DNA from 2 places in the Streptococcus sp. Marseille-P7376 genome. Region 2 is predicted to be linked to the other one. Evidence: predicted binding sites of a transcription regulator. Region 2 holds the regulator's gene; the other holds the start of a gene.
The links. The regulator NrdR, encoded in region 2, represses ribonucleotide reductase genes. The targets are predictions, from matches to a motif close to ACACNATATATNGTGT.

Region 1: the regulator NrdR is predicted to act here: its motif matches at 11,384-11,399, upstream of nrdH (glutaredoxin-like protein NrdH).

The regions. Positions count from the first base shown of each region.
Region 1 is NZ_CABPTS010000004.1:91,159-107,766, reverse strand. Features, by position in the region: gene FZ952_RS04090 (glycogen/starch/alpha-glucan phosphorylase) at 1-1,204, opposite strand, end outside; gene glgA (glycogen synthase GlgA) at 1,357-2,787, opposite strand; gene glgD (glucose-1-phosphate adenylyltransferase subunit GlgD) at 2,784-3,923, opposite strand; gene FZ952_RS04075 (glucose-1-phosphate adenylyltransferase) at 3,913-5,055, opposite strand; gene glgB (1,4-alpha-glucan branching protein GlgB) at 5,059-6,972, opposite strand; gene FZ952_RS04065 (NADP-dependent glyceraldehyde-3-phosphate dehydrogenase) at 7,303-8,724, opposite strand; gene ptsP (phosphoenolpyruvate--protein phosphotransferase) at 9,041-10,774, opposite strand; gene FZ952_RS04050 (phosphocarrier protein HPr) at 10,776-11,039, opposite strand; gene nrdH (glutaredoxin-like protein NrdH) at 11,527-11,745, shown strand; gene nrdE (class 1b ribonucleoside-diphosphate reductase subunit alpha) at 11,840-13,999, shown strand; gene nrdF (class 1b ribonucleoside-diphosphate reductase subunit beta) at 14,138-15,097, shown strand; partial or broken gene ftsY (signal recognition particle-docking protein FtsY) at 15,273-16,205, opposite strand.
Region 2 is NZ_CABPTS010000008.1:62,696-79,303, forward strand. Features, by position in the region: gene mltG (endolytic transglycosylase MltG) at 1-532, opposite strand, end outside; gene FZ952_RS05855 (GNAT family N-acetyltransferase) at 613-1,125, opposite strand; gene FZ952_RS05860 (GNAT family N-acetyltransferase) at 1,122-1,637, opposite strand; gene murC (UDP-N-acetylmuramate--L-alanine ligase) at 1,647-2,981, opposite strand; gene FZ952_RS05870 (cystathionine gamma-synthase) at 2,990-3,655, opposite strand; gene FZ952_RS05875 (DEAD/DEAH box helicase) at 3,699-6,812, opposite strand; gene der (ribosome biogenesis GTPase Der) at 7,256-8,566, opposite strand; gene FZ952_RS05885 (NADPH-dependent oxidoreductase) at 8,584-9,300, opposite strand; gene dnaI (primosomal protein DnaI) at 9,297-10,196, opposite strand; gene FZ952_RS05895 (DnaD domain protein) at 10,197-11,345, opposite strand; gene nrdR (transcriptional regulator NrdR) at 11,346-11,819, opposite strand; gene FZ952_RS05905 (bifunctional methylenetetrahydrofolate dehydrogenase/methenyltetrahydrofolate cyclohydrolase) at 12,047-12,901, opposite strand; gene FZ952_RS05910 (DUF1797 family protein) at 13,041-13,271, opposite strand; gene FZ952_RS05915 (ATP-dependent Clp protease ATP-binding subunit) at 13,517-15,802, shown strand; gene FZ952_RS05920 (NUDIX hydrolase) at 16,312-16,608, shown strand, end outside.

The sequences.
Region 1 (16,608 bases), on a different contig from region 2:
CGATACGAGTATTTTCGATGACTTGCGGATCAAGTCCACGTCCAGCCATTTCAGCTACATAGCGGTTGTCGATTTCTAGGATAATCTGATAAACCCGTGGCAAGACATTCTTGAAGAGCTCTGCATCCCATTTTTCCAAGGCTTCAGACAGAATGGTATGGTTGGTGTAACTCATGGTCTTCACCGTAGCATTCCAAGCATCTGCCCACTCGAGACCATAGTCATCCAGCAAAAGACGCATAAACTCAGCCGGCGCGACTGCTGGGTGAGTATCGTTGATATGGACGGAAACCTTCTCATGAATATCCTTGAGCGGTCGACCTTGCTTGAGATAGGATTTGATAATGGTCTGCAGACCCGCACTGGTCATAAAGTATTCCTGAATCAGCCGCAGTTCTTTTCCTTTGTAACTAGAATCGTCTGGATAGAGAATGGCTGTAATATCCTGCACTTTGCGGCGGGCTTCAATAGTCCGATAATCCAATTCATATTCTTCCGGAATTTCGACATCCCAGAGACGGAGATTATTGACATTATCATTGCCAAAGCCAATCTGTGGCACATCATAAGGGACTGCACGCAGAGTTTGAGCATGTTCATAAACTGGCACAATTCGGCCTTCTTCATTAGCACGGAGGTAGACATTGCCAAAGATTTTAACATCAACAATACCGTGATCTTTACGTGTCTCCCAGACATTGCCCAGACTGCCAAACCAATCATCTGGAATCTCGACCTGATAGCCATCTACGATGCGTTGCTTAAAGAGTCCATAACGGTAGCGAATCCCATTTCCAAAACCTGGATAGCCGGTCGTCGCCAATGAGTCCATGAAGGCAGCGGCTAAGCGGCCCAAACCACCATTACCCAAAGCCATGTCATGCTCAGCATTCTTAACATCTTCAAATTCAACTCCAAGATCTGCAAAACCTTCCTTAACCGTATCAAGGATGCCTAGGTTGAGCAGGTTAGTTTCCAGCATACGACCTGGCAGAAACTCAATTGAAAAGTAATAAGCTGTTTTTTGCTGGTGTTCCACGAGTTTATTGCGACGTTCCAGCCAAAGTGGCGTAATGTATTTACGAATGGTACTAGCAAGGGCTTGAAAAAGCTCTGCTGGAGTAGCATCCGCTACTTTAATTAACTGCCTTTCATGGAGGGTATCCTTAAAGTTGCGGATAAACTGTTCTTTAGTAAGTTCCATTTTTGAGGGATATCTTCCTTTCTTTAACGAGGGAATCAGTTTTAAGAATCATCTCATATTCTATAATAACATACAAAAGGATGTCTTTACGGAAAACCTCCCTTATTACATCAATAAGAGAGGTTTTCCCTATTCTGATTCTAAAGTGAATGTTAGTAAAGTGATTGATACAAATCGCTATAGGCCTTACTTGCAGTGTCCCATGAGAAATCTCTTTCCATCGCCTGCATTTGAAGCGAATGCCATGTTTCTTTGTCATGGGCATATATATTCAAGGCTTCCTTGAAAGTCCATGTCAACCAATAGCCAGAAAAATTATTAAAGCTGAAACCTGTACCTTGTCCAGTATACACATTGTATGGCTCAACAGTGTCACGCAAACCTCCTACTTCATGCACAAGAGGGAGGGTTCCATAGCGCATAGCCATCATTTGGGACAAACCACACGGTTCAAAGCGGCTTGGCATCAGGAAAATATCGCTCGCTGCGTAAATTTCTTGAGCCAAAGTAACATCAAAAAGAATATTAGCAGATATCTTTTCAGGATAAGCGTGTCCAAACCAAGCAAAGGATTGTTCAAATGCAGGATCTCCTGTTCCAAGAAGGACAATTTGCACATCTTCCTGTAACAGATTGTGCAATTCTTCCACTACCAAATCAAAACCTTTTTGACGTGTCAAACGAGAGACTATTCCAACTAACGGAACGTCATCCCGAACTGGCAGCCCTACTCTTTCTTGAAGAGCCCGCTTATTCTCTAATTTTCCAGACAAATCATCTTTACTAAAATGATGAGCTAGTAATTTATCTGTTTCTGGATTGTAGATATCTGTATCAATTCCATTAACAATACCAACCAGCTTGCCAGATTCCATTCGAAGAACCTGATCTAAGCCGCAGCCAAACTCAGCCGTCCGAATTTCATTGGCATAGCTTGGCGAAACGGTTGTCACACGATCAGCATACAAAATACCCGCTTTCATCCAGTTAAGGCAATCATTCCAGCGAAGGGTTCCGTCTGCATAACGTTCATAACCGACACCAAAGAGTTCCCAAAGCATACCATCAGAAAACTGGCCTTGGAATTCTAAGTTGTGAATTGTTAAAACGGTCTTGATGTTATTATATGCCTGAATCCAACGGTATTTTTCTTTAACCAAGAAAGGAATCATAGCTGTATGGTAATCGTGAGCATGCAGGACATCTGGAATGAAATCAATTCTTTCCATCAGCTCCACTGCCGCCAATTGGAAATAGGCAAAGCGCTCACCATCATCAAAATCACCATAAACATGCCCACGGAAGAAATAATGCTGATTATCAATAAAGTAGAAATTTACATCGTTTAAAACGATGCGTTTCACTCCTACAAACTGACGACGCCAGCCAACACTTACTTCGAATGAGAATAGATCTTCTACCTGATCACGGAATTTCGCATCTGTCAAATCATAATAAGGCAAGATAACACTTACTTGATGACCATCTTTCACAAGTGATTTAGGGAGAGCGCCAATGACGTCTCCCAAACCACCTGTTTTAGAAAAAGGTGCACCTTCTGCTGCTACAAATAAAATTTTCATTGAATAATATCCTCTGTAACTTTTTGGCCCTTCTTAATCACAACTGGGTGTTCTGCTGTTCCGCGAACAACTACTCCCTCAGCAATGTCCACATTCTTGTCAACAACAGCGTATTCAACAACCGCATTTTTGCCAACTGTAACACGTGGGAAGAGAACGCTGCTTTTTACTCGGCTTCCTTCACTAATCTTTATATTACGTGAAATAACTGAATCGACCACTTCGCCCTCAATAATGCTACCTGATGCAAACTGTGAGCGAGAAACCTTGGAAGCTGGAGAATAGTATGTTGGCTCTTCATTCTTCACTTTGGTGTAAATCTTTTGATTTGGTGAGAAGAGTGAATAGAATTTTTGTGAGTCTAGCATGTCAATATTAGCCCTGTAGTAAGCTTCTACAGAGTGAATATTTATTAGATAGCCAGTATATTCATAGGCAAAGGCTCCTTCTTGCACTGCCAAGTCACGAAGAACATAACGTAATTTTTGAGGATATTCTTTCTTAGCTTCTTCTTCTAATTTTTCAATCAGCCATGGGGTGTCTGCTACAAAGATGTCTGTTGACATATTGAACATTTCACCCTCTGCTCGAGCATCAAATAACTGTTGACTTCTCACATGATCGGTGTCATCAATTTCAAACACTGAGTTTACCTCGGACACTTCTTCTTTTGGCAATTTTTTATAAACAACTGTAATTGGCTGGTCAGTTGTATTATGAAGATGGAACACTTGGTTTAAATCAATATTCGTCAAAACATCACAGTTGAGCGCTACAGTCTGATTAGAGCCTGAGCGTTTTAAGTAAGTCAATAATTGCTCATAATATTCTTTCCCAACTGTGCTACTTTCTACACGAGTATTGTAAATCCCAAGGTAGTAGTGACTCAAAAGAGTAGAAAGGCCCCACTCACGACCAGAACGAATGTGGTCAAAGACTGAACTGATGTTTTCTTGCTGGAAGATACCAAAAACACTGCGAATACCGGCATTTGCAAGACTTGACAACGGGAAGTCAATCAAACGATATTTTCCGCCGAATGGCAAAGTTGCAACTGGACGCTGTTCTGTCAAAGTTGACATATCATGGAAACCTACTGTATTTCCTAAAATCGCTGAATATTTATCAATCTTCATCTGTTGGTACCCCCACTTTTTCATTGTATCCGACAACTTGGACTTCATCCGTTCCATCAATTTCTACGCCATCAGAAATAACTGCTCCTTCACCAATGATAGCACGTTTAATCTTAGCACCTTGTCCAATGATTGCTCCACTCATGATAACGGAATCTTCAACTACGGCATCCTTACGAACTTGAGCTTCCGTAGAAAGGATTGAATGTTTCACTGTTCCATCAACAAGACATCCATCAACAACCAAGGAATCTTCAACATGAGCATTTTCTCCAAAGAAGTTTGGCGGTGAAATCAAGTTGCGTGAGTAAATTTTCCATTGACGATCACGGCTGTCTAAAGCATTGTGCGGATCAATGTATTCCATATTAGCTTCCCAAAGTGATTCAATCGTACCCACGTCTTTCCAGTAGCCTTTGAATTCATAAGCGTAGACGCTTTCGCCTGACTCAAGATAGTTAGGAATAACATTTTTACCAAAGTCAGACATATCCACATTGCTCTTTTCAGCAGCAACTAGCATATTGCGCAGACGTTTCCAATCGAAAATATAAATCCCCATAGAAGCTTTGGTAGACTTAGGTTCAGCCGGTTTTTCTTCAAATTCAACAATTCGATTATTAGCATCGGTATTCATGATACCAAAACGACTCGCTTCTTTGAGAGGAACATCCAAGACAGCAACCGTCAAGCTAGCACTGTTATCCTTGTGAGATTGAAGCATGTCATCATAGTCCATCTTGTAAATATGATCTCCAGAAAGGATTAATACATATTCTGGATTGATACTGTCGATATAGTCGATATTTTGGAAAATAGCGTGACTGGTACCTTCGAACCAACGATTTCCTTCACTTGCTGAATAAGGTTGAAGAATGGACACGCCTGTGTTGATACCATCAAGTCCCCAGCTTGAACCATTCCCAATATGACTGTTCAGGGCGAGTGGTTGGTACTGCGTAATCACGCCTACATTATGAATACCAGAGTTGGCACAGTTAGAGAGCGCGAAATCAATAATACGATAACGACCACCAAACTGTACTGCTGGTTTCGCAATACTTTGTGTGAGCTTTCCAAGACGAGTTCCTTGCCCACCGGCAAGAATCAAAGCTAGCATTTCATTCTTCATATCCTACTCCTTTGTGGAATCTTTTTTAGCATTTTTACGAACATTCACACGACGCTTGATTTTCCAAATACTTGCTCCCAAAGCTGGCAACGTAAAGGTCAAGGTCTGCGGATAATCTTTCCATAGTCCCTCTTGAGACTGAACTGTTTCGTTATGTTCTTTCCAAACACCTCCCCATTCTTCTAATTCGGTATTCCATACTTCTTCATAAATGGCTGCAACTGGAACACCAATCGTAAAGTCTTTTCGCTCTACAGGCGCCATATTGAATACACAGATTAACATTTCTCCTTTAGCCGTCTTACGGATAAAGGAAAGGACACTTTGATCAGTATTGTCCGCATCAATGATTTCGATACCATCGTAGCTTACATCATTTTCCCAAAGCGGACGATTTTCTTTATAGAACAGATTCAGTGCAGATGTGAAATCTTGCATTTGCTTATTGAGCCTATCATCAAGATTTGACCATTCTAGCTGTTCCTCTGATTTCCATTCTAGGAATTGACCAAATTCTCCACCCATAAAGAGCAGTTTCTTACCTGGGTGACAGATTTGATAAGTCAGCAGATTACGAAGTCCCGCAAATTGATTATAACGGTCACCCCACATCTTATGCATCAGACTCTTCTTACCATGCACCACTTCGTCATGGGAGAATGGCAGCAAGAAGTTTTCTGAGAAGACATACATAAAGCTGAAAGTGACTAAGTTAAAGTCGTATTTGCGATAAATTGGATCTTCTTCGTAGAAACGCAGGATGTCATTCATCCATCCCATATTCCACTTGTAGTCGAATCCTAGACCGCCTAACTCACGCATCCCAGTAATCTTGGTATTGCTGGAGCTTTCCTCTGCGATCATCATAACATCCGGATGGGCCAACTTGATGACGGTATTGAGCCGCTGCAAGAAATAGTAGCCTTCATAATTGCGGTTGCCGCCGTCCTTATTTGGCTGCCATGGACCGCTATCGTAGTCAAGGTAAAGCATATTACTTACCGCATCAACTCGAACCCCATCTAAGTGGTAGAAGTCAATCCAGAACTTGATACTTGAAATCAGGAAGGACTGTACTTGATTCTTACCCAAGTCAAAATTCAGTGCTCCCCAACCATAGTTATGCGCTCTATCATGATCCTGATACTCAAATGTCGGAGTCCCATCATAGTAGGCCAAGGCATCATCGTTGATGGTAAAGTGACCAGGAACCCAGTCTACAATAACCCCAATATTATTGATGTGGCACTCTTCAACAAAGTCTTGGAATTCCTCTGGTGTCCCATAGGTATGCTCAAAAGCAAAGTAGCCCATCAGCTGATAACCCCAACTGAGACCGAGCGGGTGAGCCATTAGTGGCATGAACTCCACATGCGTATAGTTCATCATAACAAGGTAAGGAATGAGTTCTTCTTTTAGTTGAGTAAAACTATATGGTTTTCCATCATCATTTCTCTTCCAAGAACCTGCATGAACTTCATAAATATTGACTGGACGCGAGAAGAATCCCCAACGTTTTCTTCTGGCTAGCCACAAGCCATCTTTCCAGTTCTTTTCAGGAATCGTATGAATAACTGCCCCTGTACCAGGACGCTCTTCAAAATAAATCGCCAGTGGATCCACTTTTAAAATCTCTTGTCCACTGCTGCGCTTGACATTATACTTGTAAATATCTCCTTCTTTAGGCAATTCAGTGAAGACTTCCCAAACCCCTGCTTCATTGCGAATCATTGGAATCTGGCCTTCATACCAATTGGTGAAATCACCTATCAAATGAACACTCTGAGCATTTGGTGCCCAAACACGAAAAGTATATCCCAGCTTTCCATCAATTTCTTCCTGATGAACCCCTAAATAATGCTGTAGATGAAAGTTTTCACCTGTCGTAAAGGTTCTCAAAGCTTCGTTTTTATCCATGTAATCACCTTCCTATTTGTAAGCGTTTTCTACACTACCATTCTACCTTATTTCTACTTCTTTTTCAAGTAAATTTCAAAAATCATTACGGAAAATTACAAAAATCGAACATTAAGGAAAAATAGGGGGAAAGTGCAAGGAAATTGCCTCCCTTTCGACACAAAATCACCTTCTCATTCTTTTTCCGCTAAAAATATGTTCTACAAATTGTTGAAAACTTTCATAATGATATAGACCAATATGTAAATTTACATATTTCTTTCGAAACCATTTTTGTTAAACATTAGCTTTCACATACATAAAAAGGCCGCACAAAGCCGCCTTTCTTCTTTATTTCACATCAAACACGATGGATTTCACTTGTGTCATTGCTTCGATACTGTATCGGATCCCTTGTACCCCCGCGCCAGAACCTTTCACACCAAGGAATGGGAAATTATCTGGACCCCGCTGAGTCTTATTATTAATGTGTACCGTACCCACTTCTAATTTTTCAGCAATTTCAAATGCTTTAGGGAAATCATTTGTAAACACTGAAGATTGAAGACCGAATTCAGACTGATTACAGATTTCGATAGCTTCTTCTACGGAAGCCACGCGAATAATCGGAAGAACTGGACCAAAAGGCTCTTCCCAAGCTAGTCTCATATCAATTGTAACGTTGTCAAACAAGACAGGCCAAATAAAATTTGCTTCACGTTTCATTTCAGTTAAAGGCAGAGCCCCTTTTTCTCGAGCATCTTCAATCAATCCCCAAATGAAATCTGCTGAGGCATTATCAATAACTGGAGTGATATCTGCATTATCAAAGGGATCACCAACCGTCAATTTCTCCACCTCTGCCTGAAGCAGCGCTGCCAATTTATCCGCTACGCTCTCCATGACAATGACACGTTTAATGGCTGTACAGCGTTGACCAGAGTAACTATAAGCTCCACCAACGATTTGTTTGGCTGCACGTTCAAGATCTGCATCTTCCAGAACTACCGCTGCATCCTTACCACCTAATTCTAGCATAACCGGCCGCATGCCCGCCAGTTGACCAATCCGTTCTCCAATAGGAGTTGACCCCGTAAAGTTGATATAGTTAACTTCTTTATGTTCAATAATGTAATCGCCGATTTCTGATCCACGCCCAGTGATGGTATTGAAAACACCAGCAGGAAGACCAGCTTCCGCAAAAGCTTGTGCTAAAAGAAGACCAGAAATTGAACCTTGTGTCGGTGGTTTAAACATGACAACATTTCCACCAATCAGAGCTGGAGCAATTTTTGAACCTGAAAGGTTAACCGGATAGTTAAAGGGCGCAATCGCTAAAACAACACCAACAGGTTCACGACGGACAACAGCTAGCTTCTTCTTACTGATTGCCTCAAAGCCACCACCTTCCAGCACCTGACCATGAACACGGATTCCTTCTTCCGCTGCATAGCGAATAAGATCCGCTGTACGAACTACCTCGCCAATAGCGGCCTTAATGCCCTTTGCAACTTCTTTTGCAAGAATTTCGCCAATTTTTTCTTGATCGCGCTCTAAAATATCGGCAACTTTATGCAAATATGCTGCACGTTCTACCGCTGAAAGAGCACGCCAAGCAGGAAGAGCAGCACGCGCTTGCGCCATAGCATAATCAACTTCTGCCTGAGTCATGGCAGGAATTGTTCCGAGGACTTCATTGTTGATTGGAGAACTAATAGTAATTTCCTTTTCGGAACTTTTCCATTCTCCATTAATATAATTTTTATATTGCATCAAAATTCCCCTCCATCAAAGTTATTGTTTTATATTTTAGCAAATTTTCAGAAAATTTCAAGCAAAAACTGTGAATTTATAGAAAATTTTTGCAATTTGAATCATTGCTCCTTGTTTATGCAACTTTAAAGAAAAAAGAGAGTGGGACAGAAATTGGTAATTCGTTAGAATTCGATTTCGTCGTCCCACCTCCGCACAGTTGAGTAGGGCTGTAAAAGCTGATGAAATCAGCGTAGTAGAGCCCACTCAACCACTGCGTCTTGCTCGACAATCCCAAAACAATTGAGAGGCTAGGACTTTTGTCCCAGCCTCTTTATTAATCAAAATCAAGATATTCTTTTTCAAGTTCAAGAACTTCTTCCATTGTTGCACACTCAGTCAAAGCGCGCTGTGCAAGTTCTTGCATCTTCACAGTATCCAATTTCTTCATAAGGCTACGTGTCCGAAGGACAGAAGTCGCACTCATAGAGAACTCATCCAAGCCCATGCCAACAAGAAGTGGCACAGCTGTTTGGTCGCCAGCCATTTCTCCACACATACCTGCCCACTTACCTTCAGCATGAGCAGCTTTGATAACGTTGTTAATCAAGCGAAGGATGGATGGGTTATATGGTTGATAGAGGTATGAAACTTGTTCGTTCATCCGGTCAGCTGCCATTGTGTATTGGATTAGGTCATTGGTACCGATAGAGAAGAAGTCTACTTCTTTAGCAAATTGATCAGCCAACATTGCTGCTGCTGGAATTTCAATCATGATACCCACTTGAATATTATCAGCTACAGCAATGCCTTCAGCAATCAATTTAGCTTTTTCTTCTTCATAAACTGCTTTAGCCTTGCGGAATTCTGTCAAGAGAGCAACCATCGGGAACATGATACGCAATTGTCCATGTACAGAAGCGCGCAAGAGGGCGCGGATTTGTGTACGGAACATAGCGTCACCAGTTTCAGAGATAGAGATACGCAAAGCACGGAAACCAAGGAATGGGTTCATTTCGTGTGGCATATCGAAGTAAGGAAGTTCCTTATCTCCACCGATGTCCATAGTACGGACAACAACTGGCTTTCCGTTCATGCCTTCCAATACAGCCTTATAAGCTTCGTATTGCTCGTCTTCTGTTGGGAAGTCTTGTGAATCCATATAAAGGAATTCTGTACGGTAAAGACCTACGGCTTCAGCGCCATTCGCATTGACACCTTCTACATCTTTCGGTGTACCGATGTTAGCTGCGAGTTCAAAGTGTTTGCCATCGGCAGTCACTGTTTTAGCATCTTTCAAGAGAGCCCATTCCGCTTTTTGTTTAGCATAAGCTTCACCAGCTGCATTGAATTCTGCTGCTTGCTCGTCAGTTGGGTTGATGATAACTTCACCGGTGATACCATTAGCTGCAATGATATCCCCATCTTTTACAAGTTCAGTAATATTATTGGTTCCCAATACTGCTGCGATTTCAAGCGTACGCGCCATAATAGCAGAGTGACTTGTCCGTCCGCCAATATTGGTTACAAAAGCTTTAACAAATTTCTTGTCCAATTGTGCTGTATCAGAAGGAGTCAGGTCATGAGCAATCACGACTGATTCTTCATTGATAGAAGCCGGATTTGGCAACTTCTTACCTAAAAGATTTGCCAGAACACGTTTGGTTACATCGCGGATATCCGCAGCACGCTCTTGCATGTATGGGTTATCTTCCATATTTTCAAAGAGAGTGATAAACATGTCTGTGACTTCTTTCAGACCAGCTTCTGCATTGGTCTTCTTAGCACGAATTGTCTCTTTGATTTGACCAACCATTTCAGGGTCAGAGAGTACCATTAAGTGAGCATCAAATACTTGAGCTGCTTCCTCACCAAGGCTATCTACTGCTTTCTCACGGATAACAGAAAGCTCGTTTTGAGACGCTTCTAAAGCTGCATCCAAACGAGCCTCTTCTGCATTCGTATCTTCGACTGAAACAGTCTCAAATGACAAATCCGGTTGAACTAATAGATATGCCTTAGCAACGGCAACACCGTCAGATGCTGCAATTCCTTTAAGCATTTCTGTCATATTAAGCCAATCCTTCTTTTTCCATTGTTTCTGTGATAGCTGCAATTGCATCATCTGCATCTGCACCTTCAGCTGAGATAACTACGTCTGCACCTTGACCAACACCAAGGCTCATAACACCCATAATTGATTTAAGGTTTACTGATTTGCCTTTGTATTCAAGCGTAATATCTGAAGCAAATTTGCTAGCAGTTTGCACCAACAAGGTTGCTGGACGTGCATGAATACCTGTTTCTGCCACAATGTGGAAATCTTTAGAAGCCATAGTTAGACTCTCCTTTAAATAATTCTTTTTGAGTTATTGTGATAACCCTTACAACTTGGTATTATAACATCTTTTGAAATCTTTTTCAAGAATTTTATGGCGCGCTTACAAATTATTTCTATTTTTTTGAAAACACCTCTTATTATATTGTTTCTTAGACTTATCTTCTCTGTATTTCTAGTCTGCCCGCTCTCTACAATATCTGTTTATCTCCTCTCCGAACAGCCTTTCTAAACACCGTTTTTGAAGAATAAGTTCAATCAGACGCTTTCTCTGTAGCTCTGCTTTTGCTTTCGAGACACACCTTTATCCTATTTTGCATAATTTCCAATCTAATTCCAAAAACACTATATCTTGTATTCGGATTTGATGAATAATAAAAGCATGCACAAGATTTAGTTCAAAACTGTTGACATCCCATTCGCTTTTAGATATACTAGGTTCAGATTTAAATTTAAGAAAATGAAAGCACAGAGGAATCATTATAATGGTGACTATTTACTCCAAAAACGATTGTGTCCAATGCAAGATGACCAAGCGTTTTCTTGATACCAACCATGTGGAATATCGCGAAATCAACCTTGATGAGCAACCAGAATACATCGACCATGTCAAAAGTCTTGGTTTCAATGCAGCGCCTGTTATCCAAACACCAACTGAAGCATTTTCTGGTTTCCAGCCTGGTAAATTAAAAAAATTATCATAATCTCATCAACACTTAGAGCTAGATTGCCGCTCCTATCATTCGTAGGAGCCCTTTATTTTGTAAAAGCAAAAACCATCTTAGAAAAAGGAAAATTATGGGACTCAAACACTTAGAAGATGTGACTTACTTCCGCCTAAATAATGAAATCAACCGTCCAGTCAATGGGCAAATCCTGCTTCACAAAGACAAAGAAGCCTTGGATGCCTTTTTTAAAGAAAATGTTGAACCAAACACGATGAAGTTTGCTTCTATTACTGAAAAAATTCAGTATTTAATTGAAGAAAACTACTTGGAAAAGGAATTCATCCAGCTATATTCTCCTGAATACATTGAGGAGCTGACTGCTTTTATCCATGCTCAAGATTTCAAATTTAAATCTTTCATGGCAGCCTATAAGTTCTACAACCAATATGCTCTGAAAACCAACGACGGTGAGTACTATCTAGAAAGTATGGAAGACCGCGTACTTTTCAACGCCCTCTACTTTGCCAACGGAGACGAGGCCATTGCCAAGGATATTGCCAATGAAATCATCCACCAACGCTATCAACCAGCGACACCAAGCTTCCTCAACGCAGGTCGGGCTCGTCGTGGTGAGTTGGTTTCCTGCTTCCTCATCCAAGCGACAGACGATATGAACTCTATCGGCCGCTCCATCAACTCTGCCCTGCAATTGTCTCGTATCGGAGGCGGGGTTGGTATTTCCCTCAGCAATCTGCGGGAAGCTGGCGCCCCTATCAAGGGCTATGAGGGAGCTGCGTCTGGCGTTGTGCCTGTTATGAAGCTCTTCGAAGACAGCTTCTCTTACTCAAACCAGCTTGGGCAACGTCAAGGAGCTGGGGTCGTCTACCTCAACGTCTTCCACCCAGATATCATCGCTTTCCTTTCTACTAAAAAAGAAAATGCCGACGAAAAAGTTCGGGTTAAAACCCTTTCGCTCGGAGTCGTGATTCCAGATAAATTCTACGAATTGGCGCGTAAGAATGAAGAAATGTACCTCTTCAGCCCATATTCTGTTGAACGCGAGTACGGAATGCCATTTGCCTATATCGACATCACAGAGAAATACGACGAATTGGTCGCTAATCCAAATATCACTAAGACCAAGATCAAGGCCCGTGATTTGGAAACAGAAATTTCTAAACTCCAGCAAGAGTCTGGCTATCCTTATGTCGTGAATATCGACACTGCCAACCGTTCAAATCCAATCGATGGCAAAATCATCATGAGTAACCTTTGCTCAGAAATCCTGCAAGTTCAAGAGCCTAGCCTCTTGAATGATGCGCAAGAGTACCTCCACTTGGGAACAGATGTATCATGTAACTTAGGTTCTACCAACGTTGTCAACATGATGACTTCGCCTGACTTTGGAAAATCCATCCGGACTATGACACGCGCCTTGACCTTTGTCACTGACAGCTCACACATTACAGCTGTTCCTTCGATTGACCACGGTAACAGTCTGGCGCATACCTTTGGACTGGGAGCTATGGGACTGCACAGCTACTTGGCGCAGCAGTTGATTGATTATGGTTCAGCGGAAGCTGTCGAGTTTACCAGCATCTACTTTATGCTCATGAACTACTGGACCTTGGTTGAGTCTAACAATATCGCTCGCGAGCGTGGCGTGACCTTCCATAACTTTGAAAAATCTGACTATGCCAATGGCACTTACTTTGACAAATACCTGACGGGTGAATTTGTACCTAAGTCTGACCGTGTGAAGGAACTTTTCAAAGATATCTTTATCCCAACCGCTGCTGACTGGGCAGAACTGCGTGACAAGGTCAAAGCGGACGGTCTCTACCACCAAAACCGCCTAGCTGTTGCACCAAATGGCTCTATCAGCTACATCAATGACGTTTCTGCCTCAATTCATCCCATTACCCAGCGGATCGAAGAACGTCAGGAAAAGAAAATCGGTAAGATTTACTATCCTGCTGCCGGTCTGTCAACTGAAACCATTCCTTACTATACTTCTGCCTATGACATGGATATGCGCAAGGTTATCGATGTCTACGCAGCTGCAACTGAGCACGTGGACCAAGGTCTCTCCCTGACTCTCTTCATGCGCAGCGATATTCCTAAAGGCCTCTACGAGTGGAAAAAAGAAAGCAAGCAAACAACCCGTGACCTTTCTATCCTGCGTAACTACGCCTTCAACAAGGGAATCAAGTCCATCTACTACGTCCGCACCTTTACTGATGATGGCGGCGAAGTAGGCGCTAACCAATGTGAAAGCTGTGTGATCTAGCAAGTACCGAATTGCCAAACTAGGTCACTTAGTTCAACCAAATAAGCAATTTTTGAAAACGCCTATCGCAATGTTACTGAAGGAAATCGTTTCCTTCAACGACATAAGCAAGTATTAAAAATTTAAAGCGAGATTATCATGGAAACTTACTATAAAGCTATAAACTGGAATGCCATCGAAGATGTCATCGACAAATCAACTTGGGAAAAGCTGACGGAGCAATTCTGGCTCGATACTCGTATCCCTCTGTCAAATGACCTAGACGACTGGAGAAAGCTTTCAAACAAAGAAAAAGACTTGGTAGGAAAAGTCTTTGGTGGGTTGACCCTTCTTGATACCATGCAATCTGAAACTGGTGTACAGGCTCTTCGCTCAGACATCCGTACACCACATGAGGAAGCTGTCTTCAACAACATCCAATTTATGGAGTCCGTTCACGCCAAGTCTTACTCTTCTATCTTTTCTACGCTTAACACCAAGTCAGAAATTGATGAAATCTTTGCTTGGACCAACACTAACCCCTACCTTCAAAAAAAAGCTGAAATTATCAATGAAATCTACCTCAATGGTAGCCCCCTTGAAAAGAAAGTAGCCAGCGTTTTCCTTGAAACCTTCCTCTTCTACTCTGGTTTCTTTACGCCACTCTACTATCTCGGTAACAACAAACTGGCTAACGTTGCGGAAATCATCAAACTGATCATCCGTGATGAATCTGTTCACGGAACTTATATTGGTTACAAATTCCAACTTGGTTTCAATGAGCTGCCTGAAGAAGAGCAAGAAAAACTCAAAGAATGGATGTACGACCTGCTCTACACCCTCTACGAGAACGAAGAAGGCTATACAGAAAGCCTCTATGACGGTGTTGGTTGGACCGAAGAGGTCAAGACCTTCCTGCGCTACAATGCCAATAAGGCTCTCATGAACCTAGGACAAGATCCACTCTTCCCAGATTCAGCGGACGATGTCAATCCTATCGTCATGAACGGAATCTCAACAGGAACATCTAACCACGACTTCTTCTCTCAAGTCGGAAATGGTTACCTTCTTGGTGAAGTTGAAGCCATGCAAGACGATGACTATAATTACGGTTTATAACATTTTCTAAATTAAAACTATTTAATCATAGAGAAAGCGAACAAGAAATAAATTTGTTCGCTTTTTTATTATGAGTATGCCAAAAATTTCCAAGAATAACAAAATATAGACCGTTTTAAATAAATAGATCTCGCTTGGTAAGACCTTATAGAGCCTATTTTCAGTATGATCAGTTCTAAATCAGGCCTTCCAAAAGCCCTTTCATGAAGTTCTCAGAATTAAACTCACCGATATCATCAATTTTTTCACCGAAACCAATCAACTTGACTGGGATATCCAATTCCTGGCGGATAGCCAAGACGACTCCACCACGGGCCGTTCCGTCTATCTTCGTCAAGACAATGCCGGTGACCGGAGTAATTTTTGAAAATTCCTTGGCCTGAACTAGCGCATTCTGACCAGTTGAAGCATCTAGCGCTAGGAAAGTTTCATGCGGAGCTGCTGGATCGACTCGTTTGATAATCCGACCGATTTTCTCCAGCTCTGCCATGAGATTATCTTTATTTTGCAGACGACCAGCCGTATCAATCATGAGCACATCAATATTTTCAGACTTAGCTCTTTCTAAACCATCAAAAACGACACTGGCAGGATCGCTCTTCTCTGGACCTGTTACAACAGGAACATCCACTCGACGACCCCATTCAGCCAGCTGAGCAACGGCTCCTGCCCGGAAGGTATCTGCTGCCACCAGCATCACTTTTTTACCTTCTTGCGTGTATTTATAGGCCAATTTACCGATTGAGGTCGTCTTCCCTACTCCATTTACACCGACGAAGAGCATGACTGTTAGACCATTTTGAAAATTGATTTTCTCATTGAAACGGCCATCTTTCTCATAAATATCGACCAGTTTTTCAATAATCACTCGACGAAGGGCTTCCGGTTTCTTAGCATTTTCCAGACGAGCTTCATAGCGCAGATCTTCAGTCAGATTGGAGGCAACCTGTACTCCAACATCACTGGTAATCAACAATTCTTCCAACTCTTCAAAGAATTCTTCGTCAACCGAGCGGAAATTTGCAAAAAAAGCATTAAGTCGTGCTCCAAAACCAGTCCGAGTTTTCTTGAGACTACGGTCGTATTTATCCTGGACACTTTCTTCTTGAACGGGGGCAGATGTTGCAGTTTCTGTTTTTTGCGGTTGTGAAGCTTCCTGAGTGACCGTTTCAGACTTTTCTTCAATTTCCTGATTATGAGCCGCTGCTTCGGCAATCCTTTGTTGCACTTCTGCATAGTAGCTTTCCATAACAGAAGGAGTAGGTTTAGGCTTTTCTTCAGTCTCTACTGGTTTTGTATACTCTGCGTCAGTTTGCTCTTGAAGCTGAGCTACACTTTCTTCAGGCTGAGGTGCTGCTTCAGTCAATTCTTTATCCTCTGTAACAGCTTCTGCCTCATCCGTTAGGACTTTAGCCTTGTCTGCAAGCACTTCATTGAGAACCCGATCTTCAGCCAAACGCTCTTCAAGCTCTGAATAAAATTCCTCAGATGACGGAACAGCTTCCTCAGAA
Region 2 (16,608 bases):
TCTTTGTATTTCTTGCCCGATCGGCACGAGATAGATTTTCGCTTATCTTTTGAGCTGGCTCTTCTTCTACTTGAGGCTCAGGAGCTGCTTCTCCTGAAACTTTATAAGACACTGGCACCTTTGAAGAAGTCATTGATTCACCATCACGTGTTTCAGGCTCGGCAACTTTAACTTCCTGAGCATCCGCAGCTTGTGCTTCTGTGTCCAAATTAGCTATCAAGCTTTCCAGTATCATGGTTTGGCCATCTTCAGCTTTTTCCTCTTCCGAAGTTTCTGTGTTTACCAGACTATCAGCTGCAGGTGTTTCTTCAGAAACCTCCGCTAAAGCTTTATGAGAATCCTCAACAGATGAAAGAAGGGATTCAATGTTTTCGGTGAGCATCGCTTCTTTATTGTCAGCTGCTGGTTCTAAGTCCGAAGGCTGTCCCTCCCCACCAGCTTCCGCCAATTCATTTAAAATCTGTTCCTTAAAACTCAGATTTTTCTCTTTATCTTGTGAATTTTCAGTCAAAAACTTGACCTCCTTGTTCATAATCCTTAATATTATATCTTAAAACCTTGATAAATGCAATATTATTCGGATTTTAGGGCTTGTTTATTGTTACATTTTGATTACACTTTGTGACAATTTGACTGAGGATTATCCCAGACCATATCATACCAAATTTCATCGGCATAGGTTGACTTTGACTGCCCTTCATTGACGAAGTCGTGTCTTTCATAATAAGCTGTCAGATAATCATGGCAGGTCAGATTGATGCCGTGGCGTTCATCTGCAATAGCAATTTCCTTCATAGCTTCCAGCAAGGCTCTTCCTACACCCAAGCCTTGTGCTTCTTTCGAAATAGACAGACTGGTAAGAGAGATAAAGCCGCCGTCGATAGAATAGCAGTCCTCTATCTCCAGTGTGAAAGAAACATCATGCAAGTGTCGTTCTGGTCGAATGGGTCCCTCTAAATAGCCCAGAATCTTGCCATTTTTTTCCGCAACCAAAAATGTCGTGGAAATCGTTTCAATATGCTTTGCCAATATCTCACGACTAATAGCTTCTTCTGGACTGAAATTCTCCAGTTCAATTCTATGAATCGCATCCAAGTCTGCTAGACTTGCTTGACGGATAATCATTGTCTCTCCTTAAAGTCGGGATTGTCCCAAACCATATCAAACCAAGGGGCTCCGCTGTGGAAAGATTGGGAAATGCCTTCATCGACAAAACCATTCATCTCATAATAAGAGATAAACTCATCATGACAGATTAGGCTGATACCCTGGCGGTTTTGCTGAACAGCCGCCTCCTTGAGGGCTGCCAAGAGCAAAGTTCCCATACCCTGACGCTGAAAATCTGGATGGACAGACAGGCTTTGGATGGCAATAAAGCCACCAGTTGGAGGATTGGCTGTCACTCTGGTAAAGAGGATATCAGTTAGATGACGCGAGACAAGGACAGGACCAACGACATAACCCACTATTTGCCCATTGAGCTCTGCAATCAGAAAGGTATCTGCAATCAGTTGAATCCGCTCTTTCAGCGCTCCCGGACTAGCTGCCCCTTCTTTAGAAAAATTCAAATTCTCAATATGAACAACTTCTTCCCAGTCGCTCAACTGGGCTTGCCTAATCTTGATGTATACTTCCACAGTTACAGCCTATTGGACATTGTTAGCCAGATTAGACAGGAGACGCTCAAAGGAATATTCATAAGTCTGGATGTCACCAGCTCCCATAAAGACATAAACTGCGTTGCTGTGGTCAAGAAGCGGAGAAACATTATCCACATCAATGACCTTGGCCCGCTTGACAATCTTTTCAGCTAGATCCTCGACCTTAACATCGCCATTGTCCACCTCACGCGCAGATCCATAAATCTGAGCTAGATAGACCGCGTCAGCCTGATTGAGGGCTTCTGCAAATTCGTCCAAGAGAGCAATAGTCCGAGTGAAGGTATGCGGCTGGAAGATTGCCACGATTTCCTTGCTTGGATACTTCTGACGGGCTGCATCCAGAGTCGCAATAATTTCTGTCGGATGGTGGGCAAAGTCATCAATGATGACTGTTTCGTTGACAATCTTCTCTGTAAAGCGACGCTTGACTCCGCCAAAGGATTTCAAATGCTCGCGAACTAAATTCAAGTCAAAGCCAGCAATATAAAGGAGCCCAATCACAGCTGTTGCATTCATGATATTGTGACGACCAAAGCTCGGAATTTGGAATTCGCCCAGTTCCTGCCCGCGGAAGGAAACTTTAAAGATGGAACCGCTAGTCGAACGCAACAAATCATGCGCGACAAAATCATTGCTCTCTTTCTGGAATCCATAATAGTAAATCGGTGCATTGGATGTTATCCGACGCAGCTGCTCATCTTCTCCATAGATAAAGAGCCCCTTAGTGATTTGCTTGGCATAATCATTGAACGCATTAAAGACATCTTCCAAGCCAGTAAAATAATCCGGATGGTCAAAGTCAATATTGGTAATGATCGAATATTCTGGATGATAAGGCATGAAATGGCGCTCGTACTCGTCTGACTCAAAGACAAAATACTTAGCATTGGCCGATCCACGACCTGTACCATCTCCAATCAGATAGCTAGTATCCGTAATATTGGACAGAACATGGGAGAGAATACCCGTTGTAGAGGTCTTCCCGTGGGCACCAGCCACTCCTAAGCTGACAAAGTCACGCATAAAGCCACCTAAAAATTCATGGTAGCGTTTGTAGCCGATACCGTTAGCATCTGCGTAAGCAATTTCTACATTGTTATCTGGACGAAAGGCATTGCCAGCAATGATTTCATAGTCTGGCTGGACATTCTTTTCATCAAAAGGCAGGATGGAAATGCCAGCCTGCTCCAGACCGCGCTGAGTGAAATAATATTTATCAACATCGCTTCCTTGAACCTTATGGCCCATCTGGTGCAGCATCAATGCTAAAGCGCTCATACCAGAGCCCTTAATCCCGATAAAATAATAGGTTTTCGTCATGATAGCTTTTACTCCTTATCTAATTTGGTCAAGTTCAATTCTTGAGCCATTCTATGTTTCTTGTGCTCTTCCTGAGGATTGCTTTGCTTATAGACTTGACTGTTCTTCAAAAAATCATAGGTATTTTTCTTAGATTCTTCCTTGAATTTTTGAGTCTTAGGTCTGTAAGCAGGCTTAATCTCTGCTAAAATATAGGATTCTTGTTTGAGTTTATTTCCAAATTTAGCAAACTCTCCCGCAGCATTTTTCTGGAAAGTTGCAGTCGGCTTTGGCTGCTCCGTGGTCGAATGAGCAACAGCCGAAACTTTCCTATTCCGAATCTTATTGGGAATTTCACTGGTCAAATAAGGAGCCGAGCGTTTCTTTTTCAAATCAGCTCTAGCTTCTTCACGCGCCTGCTCAGCATAGCGAATAGCTGGGGCACTTTTATCAATTGGTCTTTTAAAATCTTGAAAATTCGCCTGTTTTTTAACCGGTCCTTTGACAGTTAGGTTGGCAGCAGCTGGTGCATGCTTGCTAGAATCAACAATCGGCGCCCACTCTAAATAGTTACGGTCTGTATAGTCCCCAATAATATTGCTGATGAGGTCCAATTCATCATACAAATTCATGTGTGGCATCTCTGTCAGCATGATTTCATCATCAGCAACTAGAGGAAATTGTTTATCAGTCATATTGATTTTCCTTTCAACTCTTCATTATTATAAACTATTCAAACTATTTTTCAAGCGATTCTGGTGAAATTCCGAGAATTTCTCGAATTTCCTCCAGCGAAAGACTAGAGCGTGCTTCTGCCCCATCCAGAATAGTTGAAACCAGATTTCGTTTAGTCTCCTGTAATTCCTGGATTTTTTCTTCAATGGTTCCCCTCGTAATCAGCCGATAAACTTCGACATTGCGTTCCTGTCCGATACGATGGGCCCGGCCGATGGCCTGAGCTTCTACCGCTGGATTCCACCAGAGGTCCACCAAAATAACGGTATCTGCACCAGTCAGGTTGAGACCGACACCGCCGGCCTTGAGAGAGATCAGAAAGGCTGACCGTTCTCCTTGGTTAAAAGCCGTTGTCATCTCCTGACGATCTTTTGCAGGGGTTGAGCCCGTGATTTTGAAGGATTCCATCCCCATCTGATCCAGCTCGGCCTCGATGATATCCAACATTCCACGGAATTGTGAAAATATCAGAACACGATGATTGCCGTCTTGGATCTGCTCCAGCAGCTCACGCAAACTCTCCAGCTTACCGCTTTCCCCATCGTAATCCTCCATAAATAACTTAGGTGTGTCACAAATTTGACGGAGCCGCATAAGACCTGACAGAATCTCTATCTTGCTGCGATTGATTTCCTCCTCCGTTGCATGGAGAATTCGCTCCTGCATTTGCTTGAGTAAGGCTAGATAAATCGTTTTCTGGCTGTCTGCTAGTTCGTTACGGTAAGAAACCTCAATCAAATCAGGAAGCTCCTGCAAAACTTCTTCTTTCTTGCGCCTCATAACAAAGGGTTTGATATAGCGCGCAACCGTTTCTGCCGACATCTTCAAAAAAGCTTTCTTGGCCGGTAACAAGCCCGGAAGGACAATCTGGAAAATAGACCAGAGCTCGCCGAGATGATTTTCAATCGGCGTGCCAGACAAGGCATAAGTCCGCTCCACCTCAAATGCTCTCAAATATTGAGCAATCTTGCTCTGGTCATTTTTCATGACCTGTGCTTCGTCCAATATCAAATAGTCAAAATGAAGCCCCTGATACTCTTCAACATCTTGTCTGAAAGAAGCATAGCTGGTAATCGTAATCTGATGATTTTCTGCAATCGCAGCATCTCGAACATTTTTCAGCCCATACACAACGGCTACATCCAAGTCCGGAGCAAATTTGGCAAACTCATCACTCCAGTTGTAAATCAGGCTAGATGGTGCTAATATCAAGACTTTCTTAGACTTGATCAAATGAGCAGCCAGAAAAGAAATGGTCTGAAGAGTCTTCCCCAAGCCCATGTCATCGGCTAGAATACCGCCGAATCCATATTTATTCAGCATGGATAGCCATTTTACACCCGTTTCCTGATAATCCCGAAGCTCAGCCTGAACTTTCAGCTTAGGCAGAGGAAAATCCTCAGGGTGGGTCAAATCATAAGCCAGCTGGCGAAAATCCTCCGACAAGTCAACTCTTTCCTGATCTTTGAACAATTCAGAGAGTTGGTAGGCGGCCAGACTATGCGTTTGGATAACCCCATTTTTAGAATGTTTGCTTCGCAATTGTTGCAAGGTCTGGCTGATTCGCTTACTATTCTCATCAAAAATCAAGACCTGACCCGTCTTGCTGATAAAGTAATCCTTTTGGCTCATCAGCGAATCTAGAACATCATCCACTTCAGACTGATCAATACCAGTAAAATCAAAGCCAATATCCAAGAGACCACCGTTCATACCGACGGAAACTCTCGGAGGTTCTGTGTAGGACAAGGCTTGCAACTTATCTGATAGGTGGACATTGCCCAGTGCTCTAAAACGCGGAATCAAAACGGAGAAGAAACGGTAAATTTCTTCTGGTCGCAAAGGCGGACGCTGGCTGATAAACTCATCTGCAAAACCCGCCTCCAGCATTTCTTTAAAAACCTGCTGTTCTCGCTCAAAATTGCTAGCGAAAGGCAGGTTTCTTAGTTCCTCACGACTGGTTACGGTCTGACTGCCATAATCAAAAACAAGATCCAGTAATACTTGCTTGTCCGCCCCCAAATTAAATTCGAAATCCACGGTAAAGTCATGAATGAGCAGACGCTCAGGTGCTGTCACACGGCCAATCTTTTTAAACTCGACCAAACTCACTGCCAGTTTGGACTGCTCAGATACATCAAATTGCAGGCGCTTTACTCGTTCCTGCTCAATCGGCAGTTCCTGTAAAGCCTTGATTAATTTCGTCTGCTGAGCCGTCAGTTGATAGAATGTCTGATTATGAAAGATAAATTGCCCCCCATAGAGCATCTTATAATTCTTTTCTGATATCAGTAGCTCAAAATAGTTTTCACGCTCTTGCACCTCAAACTGATAAATCTCCGCCTCTTCATGCAAGTCCTGAAAAAATACCTCCGAATAATCATAGAAGCTATATTCCAAACGAAATGACATGAGATTCATCAAACGAGTCACACCTTCTTCAAAAAGACTGGCTGGAAAATAGAGGTGCCGCCCTGCATTGGGAAAGACTAGCGAAGAATCCTGCCCCTTATAATCCGCTGCCAAGCCCCGTAAGAATTCTAGCAAATCTTGACTGGCCTCATCAAAATTCTCTATGCGGATGGGCTCATAATAACTCTTTCCAATCTGATAATGGCCGCCCTTGTCCAAGGTTCTCAAAAAGGACAAAATATCACGTACCACATAAGAACGCTCATCTGGCAGTCGACTGATCCGCAGACTCCATAAGAATTGTCCTGTGTAAGTATCTTCCTGACCGGTCGCCGATAGCTCATAGCAGATTTGCTGCCCGGATTTATCTGGCAAAATCTTATCCAAAAAAAGACTGCCAAAAGAGACTAACTTCTGGGTTTCCTGACTGGATGACTCCTTTTCTTCCATCTTTTCTAGTAGGTCTTTGCCAGCCGCATCATTTTTCAGAAAATATTCTAAGGCAGCCAGATGGACACAATACTTCTTCTTTTGAAAAAAATCACAGGAGCAGAAAACTGCATCATCATCTAGACTATAGCGTAGATTGTATTGATCCACGCGCGTGTACAAAAAGGAATCCTTGACTTCAAGAATTTCAACCTTTTTGCTGTCACAGAGCGCAATCCCTTCTGTTCGAATTTTACCAGGAATTAATTTAGCCATAATTACCACCTAACGTTTATCCTTTTATTATACCATATTTTGAACACAATAAGAAAAAGCAAGCATCAACTTGCTTTCTTTATGTATAGAATGCCTATGTCTAATCACTCATTTACTTTTTGGATATGTGATACTCCACCTCAGACTTTGGTAGAAGCGGATACCAAGCTTGATAAGATTGCACATATCCACTTAAAGACTGGTACTACTCGTTCTTTTTTCACACAGTTCAATCTGGCTTTTCCGATAAGGAGAGGAAGCAGCCAAGTAGGTTTTATATACGTCCTAAAAGGCTTCTCTTTTAAAAAATCCCTCAGCTTCAAAATGGTTTATTTCATCACTGGCAGCAACTGAATTAGATATAACTTGTTCCTATCTGGATTTACTAGCTGGTGAAACTAGAACCCACCTAAAAAAACTCAGACTTGATTCGCTTAAAGCTCCTACTTCCGCTTCCTTGCAATCAAGTGAATCGGGGTTCCTTCAAAGACAAAAGCTTTGCGGATTTGATTTTCCAAGAAACGCAGGTAAGAGAAGTGCATTAGTTCTTCTTCGTTTACAAAAATGACAAAGGTCGGCGGCTTGGTCGCAACCTGAGTCGCATAGAAAATCTTGAGACGTTTGCCCTTGTCAGTCGGTGTCGGATTAATCGCGATGGCATCCATGATAACATCATTGAGCACCGCTGATGGAATACGGGTATTCTGACTCTGACTGATTTGCTTAATCATGTCCGGCAGCTTATGGAGACGCTGCTTGGTCAGGGCAGAGACAAAAATAATCGGTGCATAAGACAGGTATTGGAACTGATCACGAATATCTTCTTCCCAGTCTTTCATAGTATGGTTGTCTTTTTCCAGCGTATCCCACTTGTTGACTACAATAATTAGACCTTTCCCAGCTTCGTGGGCAAAGCCAGCGATTCGCTTGTCGTACTCACGGATTCCTTCTTCAGCATTAAGCACCATCAGAACAACATCTGAACGGTCAATGGCTCGCATAGCTCGCATAACAGAGTATTTCTCTGTATTTTCATAGACCTTGCCTGACTTACGCATACCCGCCGTATCAATCATGGTAAATTCCTGACCTTCACTGTCTGTAAAGACCGTATCAATAGCATCGCGCGTAGTACCAGCCACTGGACTGGCAATGACCCGGTCTTCACCCAAGATGGCATTGATCAAGCTAGACTTACCGACATTGGGACGGCCAATCAAGCTAAACTTGATCATATCAGGATTTTCAACCACTTCCTCGTGAGGAAGATTTTCGACGATAGCGTCCAGAACATCTCCTGTACCAATCCCATGGACAGAAGAGACTGGGAAAGGATCGCCCAAGCCCAGTGCATAGAAATCATAGATCTCATTGCGCATCTCGGGATTATCCACCTTATTGACCGCTAAAATGACCGGCTTATGGGTCTTGTAAAGCATCCGAGCGACATATTCGTCCGCATCCGTGATTCCTTCCTTACCAGACACGACAAAAACAATGACATCAGCCTCGTCCATAGCAATCTCAGCTTGGTGCTTGATTTGCTCCATAAAAGGCGCATCAACATCGTCAATTCCGCCCGTATCAATGATACTAAACTTACGATTAAGCCAATCTGCCGTCGCATAAATCCGGTCTCGGGTGACTCCTTCGACATCTTCAACGATGGAAATTCGCTCACCAGCAATCCGGTTGAAGAGTGTTGACTTGCCGACATTGGGACGGCCGACAATGGCAATAGTTGGTAAAGCCATTACTTACCTCTCTTATTCTAGTTTAATAATTTCTTCTCTTTCAAGATATCCTGACTGGCCAAATTAGGCTTTTGACCAAATTGAGCCGCTAGACGCTGACTCCAGGTATCCTGAGCTCTCTCTCCAGCATAATCAGCCTGAACGCGGTCATAGGCCTCAATGGCAGAGCTTCCCTGCTCTTGGTAGCTTTCTTCAAAAACAACAGCTTCATAAGGCAGACGCGGTTTAACCGCATGGTTCTGATTGGGTTTCCCCAAAGCCATGCCAAAGACTGGATAGGTGTAATCTGGCAGCTTTAACAGCTCTGCTATTTCTTTAGAAACATAGCGAGCCAAACCAATAATGACACCACCATAGCCCATGCTCTCAGCAGCCAAAAGGGTATTTTGACCCGCCAAGGCTGCGTCAACAGAAGTTATGAGAAGGTTTTCTATGCCCTCTGAGTAAAAATCTTCTGTATGTAACCGAACGCCTTTTTCTGCTCGATTAAGGTCACCGACAAAAAGCAGAAAGGCTGAAGCCTGGAGGATAGCTTTCTGGGGCACTAGCTCAAAAAGAGCCTCTTTTTTCTCCTGACTGCGTATCACAATGATGGAATAAGATTGAAAATTTTTCCAACTAGAAGCTGCCCGTCCAGCATTGATAATCATTTTCAACTCTTCATCTGAAATCTGCTCCTCTGTAAAACGACGAACAGAGGTATGGGATAACATTAAATCAATTGTTTCATTCATCTACGATTCTCTCCTTCTAGGCGAACCTCCTGAGCCAGATAGCGAATTCGTTCCATGACCCGCTTGGCCTGCCAAGTCTCATCCCCATTTCTCGCGGTGGCAAAATGTCGTTCTAAATCAACAAAACTAAAATTAGAAGTAAAGAAAGTTGGCAGATTTTCCTGCATACGATGCTGGAGAATAACTTGCAGAATCTCATCCCGCATCCAAGGGCTGGACTGTTCAGCTCCAATATCATCCAGAATCAAGACCTGAGCCACTTTGACATCGTCAATTTTTTCTTTGACTTGACCAGAACTAATGGCGTTTTTGACGTCCAAAACAAAGCTAGGATAGTGTAGCAGAGTAGTAGATACGCCTCGTTTTTCTGACAAATCATGAGCCAGAGCCGCCATCATATAGCTTTTACCAACACCAAAATCTCCATAAAGATAGATAGCCTTTTGGTAGTTTGGATAATCCGCTACAAAATTAGTCAAGAGTTCAAAAGCTTGATAGCGGCCTATATCATCCAAGTCAACCTGAGCCAAACTGGCTTCCTTAAGACTGGCCGGCAGATTAATCAAATTTAGACGACCACGAATAGCTTCCTGACGTTCCTGCTCAATCAACTCAGGAGTTTCCTCATAAGACACATCTGCATAGCCTTCATTTTTAATCAAAATGGGTTTATAACCCTTGGCAATATAGGCTTCATCCTTGAGCAAAAAACGATTGCGCTCAGTGATATACTGGTTAAATTTGGAAATACTGCGTTGGATTTCAGCCTGCGATAACTGCTCTTGCTGAATAAAGGCAGCTATGTCCGGATCTGCCAGAATTTGCTTGACCAGTTCTTGGTAATCAAACTGCCTAACCTTATTCATGTGAGGCATCGCCTGTCCGACTTTTTCCATTTACTCACCGCCTCCTTCCAATTTGGCTAATAGTCTGCGTTTCTGCTCTTCCAGCTCTGCTTGTTTTTCTAGACTAGTTTCATTTTTATAATCAGGATTGCTCCATTCAGGTACATTGCTGGACTTGCGCTTCGGTTCAGCCTGGTTACCAACAGTTTGCTGGTGTCTCTCGCGAATTTTTAGAACAGCTTCCTCAGCAGAAGTCACCTTTTGATAAGCAAAATCATTAGCCACTTTTAAGGCGTATTTTTCGTTCAGATTGGCCGAATCAACCTTGTTAAAGGTTAGAAGTAGGACGAGGTTAATCACTTCATCCAAAAGGCCTAGTTCTGCCATATCTTGTAAGAGTTTTCGCTCAGTCCGAGTAATCGCTGCCTGACGGGTTTTCTTAATTTCGGCTAAAAAAATCAGCGACGTTTGACGTTTGGCTTCTCTAATGATGGACTGTTCCTGCTGACTAAATTTACCGTCAACTGGCTTTTGATTCAGTTTCTGTCGCATACGTTTGGTCGAGATAACCTGAGAAATAGCAGTTTCTCTGGCCAAAAGATAAGTTTCATACCAGGTCCATTTCTTTTGCTCGGCAATGGCAAAAAGTTCTAAGAGATCTTCCTTTTCATCTGCAAAACGTAAATTTTCCTGAGCCATTCGCTGTTTGAAATTTCCTAAATCAAAATCTTTCATTTTTCGAGAGAAATCAAGACGCTCAGCTTCCAAACCAAAGACCTGCACAAATGGTTTTTCAAGCTTCTGTCCCTCAGCCCTGCTAGGTTTCAAGGCATCTGTTGCTGCTTCGCCAATTTTTTTCTCCAAGAGTTTCGTATAGACGTTATGCTGAAAAAAATCATCCGCTGCTAGAGGGGCAGAAAGGCAAATGTAATAATGATCGTCCTTCTGATAAAGAGCTAGGAGTTCCATAGCCGCTAGACGCTCTAAAGCTCTTTCTAAAACATCCATGCCAAAATCCAGATGATTGAGAATATGCCCAAAGAGATGATCCTTTTGCCCATTATCCCAAAAGGCAAGCAGATAGAAATACAGGGTCGCCGCATCTCTGCCAACAATCGGCAAATATAGCCTAGTAAAGTTTCCCACATCCTGATGAATCCGATTATTTCGTAAGAAAGAAAAATGACTGTTTGGTTTCATTTATTTTTCCTTTTTCTTTTTGGATCCCTTAGTAATCTGCTTCAATAGACTTTCCAGCTCGCCGACATCCTTGAAACTACGATAAACACTGGCAAAACGTACATATGTGATTTCGTCTAATTCTGCCAACTCATCCATGACGAGAGAACCAATATACTCGCTATGAATTTCATTATCACTTTGGCTTCGGACCTTTTGTTCAATCCGATTTACAATCGCTTCAATTTCATCGCTGGAAACAGGGCGTTTTTGAGCAGATCGAATAATGCCATTAAAAATTTTATCTCGCGAAAACTGTTCACGTGTCCCATCTTTTTTGACAACTACCAAGGTTCTCTCTTCGACACGCTCATAGGTCGTAAAGCGGTGCTGACATTCTTCGCACTCGCGACGACGACGAATAGTATTTCCATCTTCTGCCTGTCGGCTATCAACTACACTTGACTTACTTCCACCACATTTGGGACACCGCATGACACATCCTCCTAGAATCCTAATACTTCATTATACCATGTTTTGAAAAATAACAAAAGGCAGTTGATTGCTCTATCAAGTTCTAATTCATACTCAAAACCCGCTAATGCTACATAATCGCCCCTCATTACTAACCCCAAATACTTCTCTGTACCGAAATCCATTGTTGCTCAATTTTTCCCATCCAAAAAGCAGCCTGTATCTCTTACAAACTGCTTCAACAGCTACTATTTCTCTAAACTTCTGACAAAGGCTTGATAAGTCTGCTCCATCAGCATAGTAATAGTCATCGGGCCAACACCTCCAGGTACAGGGGTAATCAGACTGGCTATTTCAGCTACTTCATCAAACTTAACATCGCCAATCAGCTTGCCATTCTCATCTCGGTTCATACCGACGTCGATGACAACAGCCCCCTCCTTGACAAAGTCCTTAGTTACAAAATGTCCTCGTCCAATAGCCACAACTAAAATGTCCGCCTGCTTAGCAGTCTTAGCTAGATTGTGGGTCCTCGAATGTGTCAGTGTTACCGTCGCATTCTTAGCTAAAAGCAACTGAGCCATGGGCTTACCGACAATATTACTCCGCCCGATGACGACCACTCGCTTACCTTCCAGTTCAACGCCATATTCATGAAACATCTCCATAATACCTGCAGGAGTAGCCGGAATCATAACAGGATGGCCGCTCCATAGTTTGCCCATATTAAGAGGATGGAAGCCATCAACATCCTTGTCTGGATCAATAGCCAGCAGCACAGCTTCATCATCAATCTGATCAGGTAAAGGCAGTTGGACTAAAATCCCATGCCAGTCAGGATTTTGATTATAAGTTTCAATCAAGCTCAACAACTCTTCTTGACTGGTCTCTTCCGGTAGACGATCTACCTTACTCCGAAAGCCAGCAGCTAAAGCCGAGCGCTCCTTATTACGCACGTAGATTTGACTGGCTGGATTTTCCCCAACCAAAATAACTACCAAGCCAGGAACCTGCCCTGTTTCTTCTTTGAGTTTCGCTGTTTTTTCTGCTAATTTAGCTTGAAGTTTTTCCGCTAAAGCTTTCCCATCAATAATTCTAGTCATTACTTTCTCATTTCTTTTTCAGTATCTTATCCATTATACCAAAAATCTCCCAGTCGCACTTATACATTTTTCTTATAAAAACTTATAAAAATAACCAGCTATCTTTTAGGATAAAATAAAAAAGCAGGTCTCTGCTTTTTTAGTACAATAATTCATAAATTTCCATTGCAATCAAGTCGATGCTATCGAAAGTGTAGGTCTCACGCGCTGCAACATCACGCAGGGTAAAGACTGGACCGTTTTCTTCGTCGTAGCTGTAAGCTACTTCCGCGACAACAACTCCTTCACGCTCAAAATTACGTTTTAAATTTCCACCATCTTTGGCCATAGCTTCCAAGCGATTGATGATTCTAACTAAATGTGATTCCATTTTATTTCTCCTATTTACTTGGTTCTTTCCTATTTTACCACAAAAAGAAACTGAAATACCAGTAAAAGGGCATCTTTTTCTTATTTTTTCGCCAAAATTCTTGCAAATTCATCGGTCTCCAGTAGGATTTTATACTTAATTCTTGCAATGTTTTAAAATACTGATATAATGAAATTATAAAAACTTTGACTATTTTTGACCATTTAAAAATAGGCAATTTCGCTTCCTATAGAAAGAGGTAGAACATGCTTTGTCAAAACTGTAAAATCAATGAATCAACCATTCATCTCTATACAAATGTAAATGGAAATAAACAGCAGATTGATCTCTGTCAAAACTGCTACCAAATCATGAAAACTGACCCTAACAACTCTTTACTCGGCGGTCTTTATAACACAAACAATCAAAACATCGATCCTATTGACGATTTCTTTAACAGCCTCAGCAATTTCCAACATCCTCAGGAGCCAAATCCAAATATCCCTCCAACTCAATCAGGAGGAGGTTATGGAGGCGGTGGTTATGGTGGGTCCAGCCGTGGAGGTGGTCAACGTCAGCAAGCTCCGCAAAAAACCAAAGGACTTCTAGAAGAGTTTGGTATCAACGTGACCGAGTTAGCTCGCCGAGGCGAGATAGATCCTGTTATCGGACGTGATGAAGAGATTGTCCGTGTCATCGAAATCCTCAACCGCCGCACCAAGAACAATCCTGTCCTCATTGGAGAGCCCGGAGTCGGAAAAACAGCTGTGGTCGAAGGCCTTGCCCAGAAGATTGTTGATGGTGATGTGCCTCATAAACTCCAAGGCAAGGAAGTCATTCGCCTAGACGTTGTCAGCCTAGTACAGGGGACTGGTATCCGTGGCCAATTCGAGGAACGGATGCAGAAGCTCATTGATGAGATTCGTTCTCGTCAGGATGTCATTCTCTTTATTGATGAAATCCATGAAATTGTCGGAGCAGGCTCTGCTGGCGATGGCAATATGGACGCTGGGAACATCCTCAAACCAGCGCTGGCTCGCGGAGAACTCCAAATGGTCGGAGCGACTACCCTCAATGAATACCGTATCATCGAGAAAGACGCAGCACTGGAGCGCCGGATGCAGCCCGTCAAGGTAGACGAGCCGACGGTAGAGGAAACCATTACCATCCTCAAAGGGATTCAGAAAAAATACGAAGATTACCATCACGTCAAGTATACAGATGCGGCCATTGAAGCCGCTGCGCTTCTCTCCAACCGCTACATCCAAGACCGCTTCCTGCCAGACAAGGCTATTGACCTCTTGGATGAGGCTGGTTCTAAGATGAATCTGACCCTCAACTTTGTTGATCCTAAGGTTATTGACCAGCGGCTGATTGAGGCCGAAAATCTCAAGGCTCAGGCAACCCGTGACGAAGATTTCGAGAAAGCGGCTTACTTCCGCGACCAGATTGCCAAATACAAGGAACTCCAGCAAACAAGTGTGCTAGACAAGGATACTCCGATTATCAGCGAGAAAACGATTGAGCACATCGTAGAGCAAAAGACCAATATTCCAGTCGGCGATCTCAAAGAAAAAGAACAGTCTCAACTAGTCAATCTCGCCAGCGACTTAAAAGCCCATGTCATCGGTCAAGACGATGCCGTGGATAAGATTGCCAAGGCCATCCGCCGCAACCGGGTCGGATTAGGAAGTCCTAATCGCCCAATCGGCAGCTTCCTCTTTGTTGGACCAACTGGTGTCGGTAAGACTGAGCTGTCTAAGCAATTGGCTATCGAGCTCTTTGGCTCTGCTGACAGCATGATTCGCTTTGATATGAGTGAGTACATGGAAAAACACAGCGTATCTAAACTAGTCGGTGCACCTCCGGGCTACGTCGGTTATGACGAAGCTGGCCAGCTGACAGAACGCGTCCGCCGCAACCCGTATTCGCTCATTCTGCTGGATGAGGTAGAAAAGGCACATCCCGATGTCATGCACATGTTCCTGCAGGTGCTAGATGATGGCCGCCTGACTGATGGTCAAGGTCGGACTGTCAGCTTTAAGGATACGATTATTATCATGACATCCAATGCCGGAACTGGTAAAGCTGAAGCCAGTGTTGGCTTTGGGGCAGCGCGTGAAGGCCGAACCAACTCCGTTCTGGGGGAACTGGGCAACTTCTTCAGTCCTGAGTTTATGAACCGCTTTGACGGCATTATCGAATTTAAGGCACTCAGTAAGGACAACCTGCTGCAAATCGTCAATCTCATGCTGGATGATGTCAATCAACGCTTGGCTAGCAATGACATTCATCTAGAAGTCACCGAAAAAGTCAAGGAAAAACTGGTGGATCTGGGCTACGATCCGAAAATGGGTGCTCGCCCACTGCGCCGCACCATCCAGGATCATATTGAAGACGCCATTACTGACTTCTATCTGGAAAATCCAAGTGAAAAAGAACTCAAAGCTATCATGACCAGCAACGGCAAGATCCTCATCAAATCAACTAAGAAAACTGAAAATCCTACTGATGAACCCAGCAAACCGACAACAGATGAAACCGAACAATAAAATATAAGAAAAGAAACCCAACTTAGGATTTAAACTAGGTTGGGTTTCTTTATATATAGAATAGATGTAATATTTCTAGGAAACTACTTATTTACACAAAGGCAAAGTCCAATCGTCACCTTTGCAGCATTCGTTTTAAACTCCTGCATATTGTCTGAGATGTAAAATAGTCTATAATTCCTAATGCTAAACAAGTTTCTTGTCAATCTAGTGCCTACACTTTGTGCTTGTCCATCCATCTGAATTTAAATAACAAGCAGCGACTACTAGACAAAATTTTTGTCATTTGGGGGTAATTTTCTTATTATTAATATCTTGTAACTTCAAATATATTTCCAACAAGATAAGAGAATAGTATCTAACTGCTCTTTGAAAACTTCAAAATAGATTTTACTGGAACTTTCACTCTATTTTCTTATCAAGAAATCAAAAAAATACTAGTAAAGTCTTGACAGAGGCTCTTCAGTCCTTTATGATAATAGTAAACTTACTAGAGAATGAGGAAAATCATGACACTCCCAACCTTTGGATTAAAAGAAGAAAATGTAGAATATGTGACCCGTTACGGAGTCTATGCTGTTATTCCCGATGAGAATAAAGAAAAAATTATTCTAGTTCAGGCACCGAATGGAGCTTGGTTCCTTCCAGGTGGTAAAATTGAGGATGGCGAAGATCACCTAACAGCTCTCAAACGAGAATTAATCGAAGAACTGGGCTTCACAGCTCAAATTGGAGAATATCTTGGCCAAGCAGATGAATACTTCTATTCCCGACACAGAGACACCCATTTTTATAATCCAGCCTAC